4 regions of the Micromonospora sp. NPDC050784 genome follow, and region 2 is predicted to be linked to each of the others. Evidence: riboswitches for the same ligand, from Rfam matches in the RefSeq annotation. Region 2 holds a riboswitch; each other region holds the start of a gene.
What was found. Region 2 has a riboswitch for cyclic di-AMP ahead of ACIBD9_RS10440 (coiled-coil domain-containing protein). Riboswitches for the same ligand answer to the same signal wherever they lie in the genome.

Region 1: linked by a shared signal. The riboswitch ahead of ACIBD9_RS02650 (coiled-coil domain-containing protein) and the one ahead of ACIBD9_RS10440 (coiled-coil domain-containing protein) in region 2 are both predicted to bind cyclic di-AMP.
Region 3: linked by a shared signal. The riboswitch ahead of ACIBD9_RS25855 (C39 family peptidase) and the one ahead of ACIBD9_RS10440 (coiled-coil domain-containing protein) in region 2 are both predicted to bind cyclic di-AMP.
Region 4: linked by a shared signal. The riboswitch ahead of ACIBD9_RS31270 (NlpC/P60 family protein) and the one ahead of ACIBD9_RS10440 (coiled-coil domain-containing protein) in region 2 are both predicted to bind cyclic di-AMP.

What each region holds. Positions count from the first base shown of each region.
Region 1 covers NZ_JBITGG010000002.1:47,503-49,694, reverse strand. Annotated here, with positions in the region: gene ACIBD9_RS02655 (carbonic anhydrase) at 1-82, shown strand, start outside; gene ACIBD9_RS02650 (coiled-coil domain-containing protein) at 139-1,158, opposite strand; cyclic di-AMP (ydaO/yuaA leader) riboswitch at 1,163-1,293, opposite strand; gene ACIBD9_RS02645 (YibE/F family protein) at 1,460-2,192, opposite strand, start outside.
Region 2 covers NZ_JBITGG010000006.1:132,397-134,588, forward strand. Annotated here, with positions in the region: gene ACIBD9_RS10440 (coiled-coil domain-containing protein) at 1-954, opposite strand, end outside; cyclic di-AMP (ydaO/yuaA leader) riboswitch at 960-1,091, opposite strand; gene ACIBD9_RS10445 (cation diffusion facilitator family transporter) at 1,235-2,152, opposite strand.
Region 3 covers NZ_JBITGG010000022.1:10,925-13,116, forward strand. Annotated here, with positions in the region: gene ACIBD9_RS25850 (alpha/beta fold hydrolase) at 1-113, opposite strand, end outside; gene ACIBD9_RS25855 (C39 family peptidase) at 247-1,089, opposite strand; cyclic di-AMP (ydaO/yuaA leader) riboswitch at 1,323-1,464, opposite strand; gene ACIBD9_RS25860 (hypothetical protein) at 1,749-2,192, opposite strand, start outside.
Region 4 covers NZ_JBITGG010000035.1:4,970-7,161, forward strand. Annotated here, with positions in the region: gene ACIBD9_RS31265 (N-acetylmuramoyl-L-alanine amidase) at 1-744, opposite strand, end outside; cyclic di-AMP (ydaO/yuaA leader) riboswitch at 980-1,115, shown strand; gene ACIBD9_RS31270 (NlpC/P60 family protein) at 1,129-2,169, shown strand.

The sequences.
Region 1 (2,192 bases), on a different contig from region 2:
CGTGCCGGCTGGCTTCGCGACGCTGGACACCCCGGCCGGATCGTCCGAGTCGACCGACCCGGCCGCGCCTGCCACCGTCTGACGCGACGAGGGCCGCTCCGCGTCACGCGGAACGGCCCTCAACGGTGATCGTGCGGGTCAGAGCAGCGACATGTGGACGTGGTCGGTGTGGTTCGACGGCCCGCTGTACGAACTCCAGCCGGTGGCCGGGAACCAGATCTGCCGGTTCCAGATGACGTAGTAGATGCCGAGCCGGTCGGCGTTACGGATGAGGAACGCGGCGACGTTGTTGCCGTACGTCCGAGTGTCCTCGTTGTGCCACGGGGAGAAGCCGCTCTTCTGCAGCGACCAGTCGCAGGCGCGGCCCTTCGGGTGCTCCCACGGCCCGCCGGGGCGGTAGCAGCCGACGAACCGGTTGAAGCCGGCCCGCTTGACCTCCTTGTACGCGTGCAGCGTGCGCGGCGTGATGCAGCCGGACGTGGTGGGGTCGTTCTCGCTGCACGACTGGGGCTTCCAGTCACCGTCGGCCGTGCGACCCGGGCCGATCTTCGCGACCGGTGAGGTGGCGTCCACCAGGCCGCCGGTGAAGCCCTTTCCACCGACGAGGGAGAGCGCCTTGTCGGCCTCGCTCTTCCGCTTGGCCATCAGGGCGGTCTGCTTCTGCTGCTCCCGGACCTCCGTGTCGAGGGCCAGCTTCGCCTGCTCGGCGCGGGCCTTCACCTCGTTGACCTCGGAGAGCTTCTTCTCGTTGACCATGTTCATCTCGTCGAGCATCCCGGCGCGCCGGACGAACGAGTCGGGAGCTTCGCTCTCCAGCAGCATCGCGACCGCGCCGATCCGGCCGGTCCGGTACGCCTGGGCGGCGATCTGCCCGACCTGCGGAGCCAACGCGTCCAGGTCGGCCTTGGCCCGGTCGACCTCTGCGGCCAACTCGCCCTGCCGCTTCTTTGACTTGTCCAGCTTGGACTTGGCTGCGGAGTAGTCGCGGTTGGCCTGCTCGATGACGTCGTTGAGCAACTTGGGTTCGCCGTCCTCCTCGTGCCCGGACGGTGTGGGGGTCGTCGGGGCGGCGTGGGCCGGGAGGGGCCCGGCGAGCACGGTCAGTGCGGCGATCACGGCCACCACGGGTGTCATCCAGCGGCGTAGGGGTGCCGTCACAATGTTCCCTTCCGTCGACCGCCGACCGGGTTAGCTGACGGGTTCGGGGCGGAAGTGGCCCCTACCGCTGACGCGGATTCACCCCAGGTACCTGGGTCCCCGGCTCGCCGGCTGGCGATTGGGCGGTGGCACCGCAGGCGCCGCTTCGCGCCTTCATCGGTAACCGGCAGCGAGGTTACCCGAGAGTCGACCGGGTGAGCTACGCCTGGATGCCGACCAAAAGCGTCATTTCGCCATAGCGTTGAGTGACCAGTGACGCGGTTCTCAGGGTGGATGCCCGATCTGGTCACGCTGAGGAGTGTCACCATGCCGTATCCGTGCTCCTGTTCGACTCCGGCCACCGGTCGGTGGCCTCGGATGGGGGTGCGGGCCGCGTCCGGTCCGGCTCGTCGGAGCCGGCCTTCCGCGGTGAGCTGAGTGCGGCCAGTGCCTCGGTGCGGTCCGGCTGGGGCCGGGGCGCGGGAGCGTCGGTGGACGGCGTGGCCTCGGTGCGCCCGGCGGCGGTCACCACCGCGGCCAGCCCGGTGGTCAGCGGTACGGCGGCGATCAGACCGAGGGTGGCGACCGCGCTGCGGACGATCTCCTGCGCGAGGAACTCACTGGTGAGGATCTGCCCGATCGGCCGCGAGTCGGCGGTGAGCAGGAGCAGCAGGGGCAGTGACGCGCCCGCGTACGCCAGCACGATGGTGTTGACAGTGGAGGCGATGTGCGCGCGGCCGACCCGGGTGGCCGCCCGGTACAGCTGCAACCGGGTCAGCCCGGGGTTGGCGTTGGCCAGCTCGGTGACGGTGGCCGCCTGGGTGACCGTCACGTCGTCGAGCACCCCGAGCGATCCGATGATGATCCCGGCGAGCAGTAGACCGTGCAGGTCCACGTCGCCCTGGAACATCGACAGGGTGGTGGCGTCTTCGCTGCCGAAGCCGGTGAGGTGGGTCGCGGCCGTGGCGATGGTGGCGAGCACGCCGGTCAGCACCAGGCTGCCCAGGGTGCCGAGCACCGCGACCGAGGTCTGCGCGGTGACCCCGTGCGTCAGA
Region 2 (2,192 bases):
CACGTAGAGCACGGCGAGCCGGTCCGCGTTGCGGATGAAGTACGCGGCCAGGTTGTTGCCGTAGGTCTTGTCGCCACCGGTGGCGGCTCCACCGAAGCCGCCCTTCTGTGCCGCGAAATCGCAGGCCCGGCCCTTCGGGTGTTCACCGGAGCCGCTGGGGCGGTGGCACGAGACGTACCGGGTGAAGCCCGCGGCCTTGGCCTGGTTGAGGGCGTGCAGGGTACGTGGGGTGATGCAGCCGCTGGCCGGCGTGGGGTCGTTGACGCTGCACGACTCGGAGGGCCAGGAGCCGTCGGAGTTGCGCGGCGCGGCTGTCGCGTTGGCGCTGGAGGTGCCCCGGTTGGAGCCGGTGTCGGCGGTGGTCTGCGGCTTGGGCGCGGTGGCCACGGTCAGGGCCCGTTCGGCCTGTTCCTTGCGCTTGGCCATCACCGCGACCTGCTTGCGTTGTTCGTTGATCTCGCCGTCCAGGGCGACCCGGGTGCGGTTGGCCTGGTCCTTGCTCTTCAGCAGGTCGCGCAGCACCCTGTCCTCGTTGGCGGCCACCGCGTCGAGCGCGGCGGCCCGGTCCATGAAGCCTTCGGGAGTGTTGCTGTTGAGCAGCGCCGACATCGCGCCGAGCCGGCCGGTGCGGTACGCCACTTCGGCAATCTCGCCGACCTTGCCGCTGCGCTGGTCGATCTCGACCTCGATGGTCTTCAGCTGGGTGGCGAGCTGCCGTTGCCGTTGTACGGAGGTGTCCAGGGCGCGCTTCGCGTCCAGGTAGCCCTTGCTGGCCGCCTCGAGTTGGGCGCGCAACGTCGGGGTGCCGCCCTCCTCGTCGGAGTCGGGTGCGGCGGCCCGCAGGCCGGTCGGGGGAGCGGCCGAGGCGGTGCCGGCCGGAAGCGCGACGCCGAGGGCGAACATCGCGACGATCAGGGCCGCCAGTCGGGCGGCGGGTGGTCGTGCTGGTGCCACTGCGCATGTCCTTCCGTCAGCCGCCGACCGGGTTAGCTGACGGGTTCGGGACGGAAGATCCCTACCGCTGACGCGGATGCACCCCAGAAACATGGTTCCCCGGTTCGCCCAGCTGGGCGATTAGGCGGCGACCACCACCGGCGCCGGGAGGGCGCCGCCTGGTGGAGGCCGGGACCGAGCCTACCGGTGCCGGTGGGGCGGCTGCAGCCATTGTGACGGACGGTGCGTGCGTCAGCACGGAAAATTACCACAAAGTCGAGCAATGCTCCGAAAAGGCCCGTCACCACTCGATGGAGCCACACGCTCCGGAGGCGGCGCCGGGCTCGATCTGCAACGTCGCGTGCTCGATGCGGAAGTCGTCGTGCAGGGCCGTACGCGCCGCGGTGAGCACGGCGCCCACCTCCGCGCCGGGTGCCATGGTCAGGTGCGCGGAGGCCACCTCCATGCCCGAGGTGAGCGTCCAGACGTGCAGGTCGTGCACCTCGACGACACCGGGGACCGCGGCCAGTCGGTCGTGCACGGCGGTCACCTGGAGGTGCTCCGGGGCGGCCTGCACCAGGATGCGGATGGCGGCGCGGGCCAGCCTCCAGGTGCGCGGCAGGATGAACACGCCGATGGCGACCGCGACCAGGGGGTCCGCCCACCACCAGTCGGTGACGCTGATGAGCAGCGCCGCACCGATGACGCCGAGCGAGCCGAGCAGGTCGCCGAGCACCTCCAGGTAGGCGCCCTGGATGTTGATGCTCTCCCGGGCCCCGGCGCGCAGCAGGGCGAAGGCGGCGATGTTCGCGAGCAGGCCGAGCACGGCCACCGCGAGCATCGGACCGGCGATGACCTGGTGCGGGTCGCCGAACCGGCGGATCGCCTCGATCACGACGTAGATCGCGACGCCGGAGAGCAGGACGGCGTTGGCCAGCGCGGCGAGCACCTCGAGCCGGTAGAGGCCGAAGGTGCGCTGCGGGTCGCCGGTGGCCCGGCGGGTCGCCGTGATCGCGGCGAGCGCCATCCCGATGCCGAGCACGTCGGTGAACATGTGCCCGGCGTCGGAGAGCAGGGCGAGCGAGCCGGTGTGCAGGGCGGCCACCGCCTCGACCACCATCAGGGTGGCGAGCAGACCGAATGCCGCCCAGAGGCGACCCCGGTGCTGGTGTGCGGCATTGGCGACGGACCCATGGTGGTGGTCATGACCTGCGCCCACGAGAACCACCTTCCGCCGCTGGTCGGGACCCGGTCAAATG
Region 3 (2,192 bases), on a different contig from region 2:
TGCTGCTCAAGGTACGGCGCCCAGGGCAACCACACGTCCCCGGTCGCCCCCATGCCGTGCAGCAGCAGCAGGACCGGCCTACGGCCGGCGTGACCACCCGATGTCTCCACCACGGCCGCAGTCTCCCACGGTTCACGGCCCGGTACGAGAGCCGTCGATGACGGCGTACGACGGACCGCGCGGACAAACGCCGCGGGCGCCGGCCCCTTGTGGGAGACGGCGCCCGCGGCGGTCAGGGTGCCCGGGTCAGGCGGAGTAGCCCCGGCTGGTGATCCAGTTGGCCAGGTCGATGGTGGTGATCCAGTACGACGGGTCGGCCGGGTTCGCCGAGTCGGCGATCCGTACGGTACGACCGTTGTCCTTGTAGCCCACGACGGCGATGTAGTGCCCGCCGCCGTAGGAGTGCCAGCCGCCGTCGGTGTCGGTGGCGTCCCCGACGACGTTGGCCACCACACCCCGGCCGTCGGTGATGGCGTTCACCACGTCGGCCTGGAGGCGGTCCATCTGCGCCGGGCTGGGCGCGCCGGGGAACATCCGGGTCCGGTACGGGGAGCCCTTCACCTCGGCGTTGAGCACCCGGGTGGTGTCCTCGGCCGAGTTCGTGCCCATCTCGGTGGTGCCCAGCTCGGCGCCGAGCTCCTCCTGGGTGCGGTCGATGCCGGCGGCGCTGAGCGCGTTCCGGGTGGCCGCCGGGCCGCAGTTGTAGTAGGTGTTCTGCGCCTCGTAGTCGTAGTCGAGCACCTTGGTCGCCGGGGGCTTCGGGCGCTCCGGCTTCCGGGTCAGGTCCGGGTTGCTGCTGGCCTTGGCGGCGGGGGCGCTGGTGGCCGGGGCGGCCGTGGTCGGCGCGGCGCTGGCCGAGGGGGACGCGTCCCGAGCCTCGCCGCGGGAGGCGGCGACGTCGCTGCGCATCTCGGCGACAGTGGTCGCGGTGCGCTGGCCGGCCGGGGCGTCGTCGGCAGTGGTGAGCAGGGCGCCGGTGGTGGTGGCGATCGCGAGGGCCGCGGCGGAGGCGGCGACGATCTGGTACGGACGCTCGGTGGCGAGGCGGCGGAGCTGACGCTGCAGGGTGTGCTTCACGGGGTCCTCCACGGATCGGGGGGAGAGCGGCACACCGGGGCCGGACCGGTATCCGGGCAGGCGCCAACGCACGGACCGTGGTCCGCGGATGGTGAACCGCTCAGGGGAACGCCCGGCGTGGCCGGGCGGGGAAGGCGATGACCCGGGGGGTCAGCTCACCGTCACTGGACGAGTGAGCGGGGGCACCGCCGCGCCGTGGAGGCGAGGGAACAACCGAGGGGTGGAAAGGTGCTGCACGAGGATGGGACTCCTTCCGACACCGCCTACCGGGTTAGCTGACGGATTCGGGCGGGAAGATCGCCCTACCGCGGGCCGTGGCTCGCGGATTCACCCCGGACTTACTGATGGGTCCCCGGTTCGTTGATCACGATTGAGCGGGTCGATGCGGCGTCGCGTCTTGCGATCGGTTACCGCACCGGACGGGACGACACTACTGGTCGCTCCACGCCCTGCCAAGCCAGGTTCACCTGCGTAAACCCCAATTGGCGCGACAATTTCTGCGCGTATTGCCGATGATGTGACTCGATGGGACAACCGGTTACGGCGACGCCTGCGGGCGACAACCGGACAGGCCGCGAAGAACGCGGCCATAATCGCGGGAACAATGCCGTCGATCGCGCCGACCGTCCGATTTCGCTATTGCGTGACCGGCCTCACATCACGGATCGGGCTCAACCCGCCCGGGCCGGGCGCCACCGTGCCACGACGGCGGGACGCATCGCCCCGGCCACCGTCCGGCGAGCGGGCACCGGGGTCGGGCGCAGCCGGGCTGCCGCCGTGTACGCCTCCTCGGCGAGGGTACGAGCCGACTCGGCGGCCAACTCCGCGTCGCGCCAGGCGGCCCGCTCACGGTCGGCGGCCACCCGGTAGTCGGCCAGCCGCGCATCCCGGACCACCCGGCTGACCAGCACCTCCTGCTCGACCGGGTGCCGCCGGGGATCCCAGCCACGCCGGTGCCCGAACACGTCGCCGAGCTGCGCCATGCTCAGGTCGCCCCGCCAGTACGCCGCCATCGCCGCGCGGTGCAGATAGCGTTCCCGGGCGGCGTACTCGGCGGGGGTGTGCGGGGTCTGCGGGGTGGGCAGCGCCCCGGCGCCCGCGAAACGACGCGCGAC
Region 4 (2,192 bases), on a different contig from region 2:
CCGGCGCAGGCCCAGCCGGTCCAACCAGGAACGCTCGGGCCGCACCGCGCTGGCCGGCAGGGTGACCCGCTGGCCGTCGTCGGTCACCCGCGACGCGCCCGCGCCGACGGTGGTGAAGACCTCGTCGGCGAAGGCCGCCGCGGCGTCGGCGCTGTCCGCGCCCGAGTAGCGTGCCACCGCGCCGTACCAGGCCGCCGGGTCGGTGTCCGCGCCCACCGGCGCGCCCAGATCTTTCTGGTACGCGCCCAGCAGCGCGGCCCCACCCCGGATGTTGAGGCCCGCGTCGGTGCGCAGTGCCTCAGGGGTGGCGCCGGTCAGCGAGGCGGCGGCGTCCACGGTCTGCAACGCGGCGGTGGACGGCGCGGGGGCCTCGACCGGCCGGGGCGCGGGCACCCGGGCGGGACGGGAGTCGTCGCCGCGTGGGTCCTCGGCACCGGCGTCGTGGTGACCGCCCCCGGGGAGAGCGGCCACGTGCCGAGCGTCGGTCAGGTGCATCGGGCCGTAGCCGCCACTGGTGCTCGGTGTGCCGGCGTTGGTGTCCCAGCGCGACTCCAGGTAGGAGACGCCGAGCAGCACCACGGTCGGTACGCCGTACTCGGTGGCCGCGGCGGCGTACTGCTGCTGGCGGTTGGTGGTGGGTGCGGCGGCGGCCGGGCCGACGGAGATTGGCACCGTGGTCGCGGCGGCGACCACGGTGGCGGCGAGCAGTGCGCGCCAGCCGGTCGACAGGGTTGGATGGTGCATCGAACCCCCTAGATTCTCTCGGAGTGAGGTCAGGTCACCATCGCGCCGCCCGGGAGGTCACGTCAATACCTTTCCATCTATCGAAGCGCGCGGAAAGAATTCTTCACACACGGTCAGTGGCCTCGTCCAATCGGTACGGAGTGTCACGGCCGCACGGGTTGCGGATCGGTAACAAGCGTCTCTACTCTGGTCATTCGTCGGCCCGACAGCAGCTCCGCCCAGCCCGGGCGGTAACGGACCGACACCGCCGAGTCGTTTCCGAGCGAACCGGGGACCCAGGTCCCTCGGGGTGAATCCGCAACCACTGCGGTAGGGCGCCGACTTCCCGCCCGAACCCGTCAGCTAACCCGGTAGGCGGTCAGGAAGAAGGAGTACGGAACCCCGGTGGCACTCCATGCCCCGCGGCCGTCGTCCGAGCGGTCGGCATCAGCCGGCCCGGCGTCGATCGTGCCGCGCCCACGCTGGTCCCGCTTCACCACCGCACTCGCCGCGCTGGCCGGCATCGCCGTCGTCCTGACCGGCAGTGCCACGGCGGCCCACGCCGACCCGTCCGTCGCCGAGATCGAGCGCCAGATCGACGCCGACTGGAACAAACTCGAACCGATCATCGAACGGCACAACGCCACCCGCACCGACCTCGCTGCGAAGCGCAAGCAGGCCGACGCGCTCGCCGCCCGGATCACTCCGTTGGAGCGCCAGGTCGACGCCGCGATGGACAAGGTAAGCGCCCTGGCCGTACGCGCCTACAAGGGCGAGAACGTCTCGACCGTCAACGCGGTGCTGGGCAGCCGGTCGCCCAGCGAGGTGGTCGGCCAGCTGGAGATGCTCGACCGCTTCGCGCACAACCAGCAGAAGGACGTACGCCAGGTGGCCGACCTGCGCGACCAGCTGGCCGCGCAGAAGGCGCCGCTGGACGAGATGGTGGCCCAGCTGACCCGCACCGAAGCTCAGCTGGCGGCGAAGAAGAAGCAGATCAACGAGGAGATCGACCGCCTGCAGAAGCTGCGCCTCAAGGTGTACGGCAACGGCGGCGGCGGTCCGCTGCGCCCGGCGCCCTGCCCGGGCAGCTACCCCGGTGGCGCCGCGGGCACCGCGGTCAAGTTCGCATGCGCGCAGATCGGCAAGCCCTACGTCTGGGGTGCCGAGGGTCCGAACTCGTACGACTGCTCCGGGCTCATGCTGGCCGCCTGGGCGAAGGCCGGCGTGTCGCTGCCGCACAACGCCGCCGCGCAGAGCCGCGTCACGAAGAACGTCAGCAGGGGCGACCTGCGCCCCGGCGACCTGGTCTTCTACTACAGCGACATCCACCACGTCGGCATGTACGTCGGCGACGGCTGGGTGGTGCACGCCTCGCAGGCCGGTCAACCGGTCAAGATGAAGAAGGTCGACGACGGCCCGATCCACAGCTACGGCCGCCCAGGCTGACCCCGGGTGACCGGAGGGCCCGT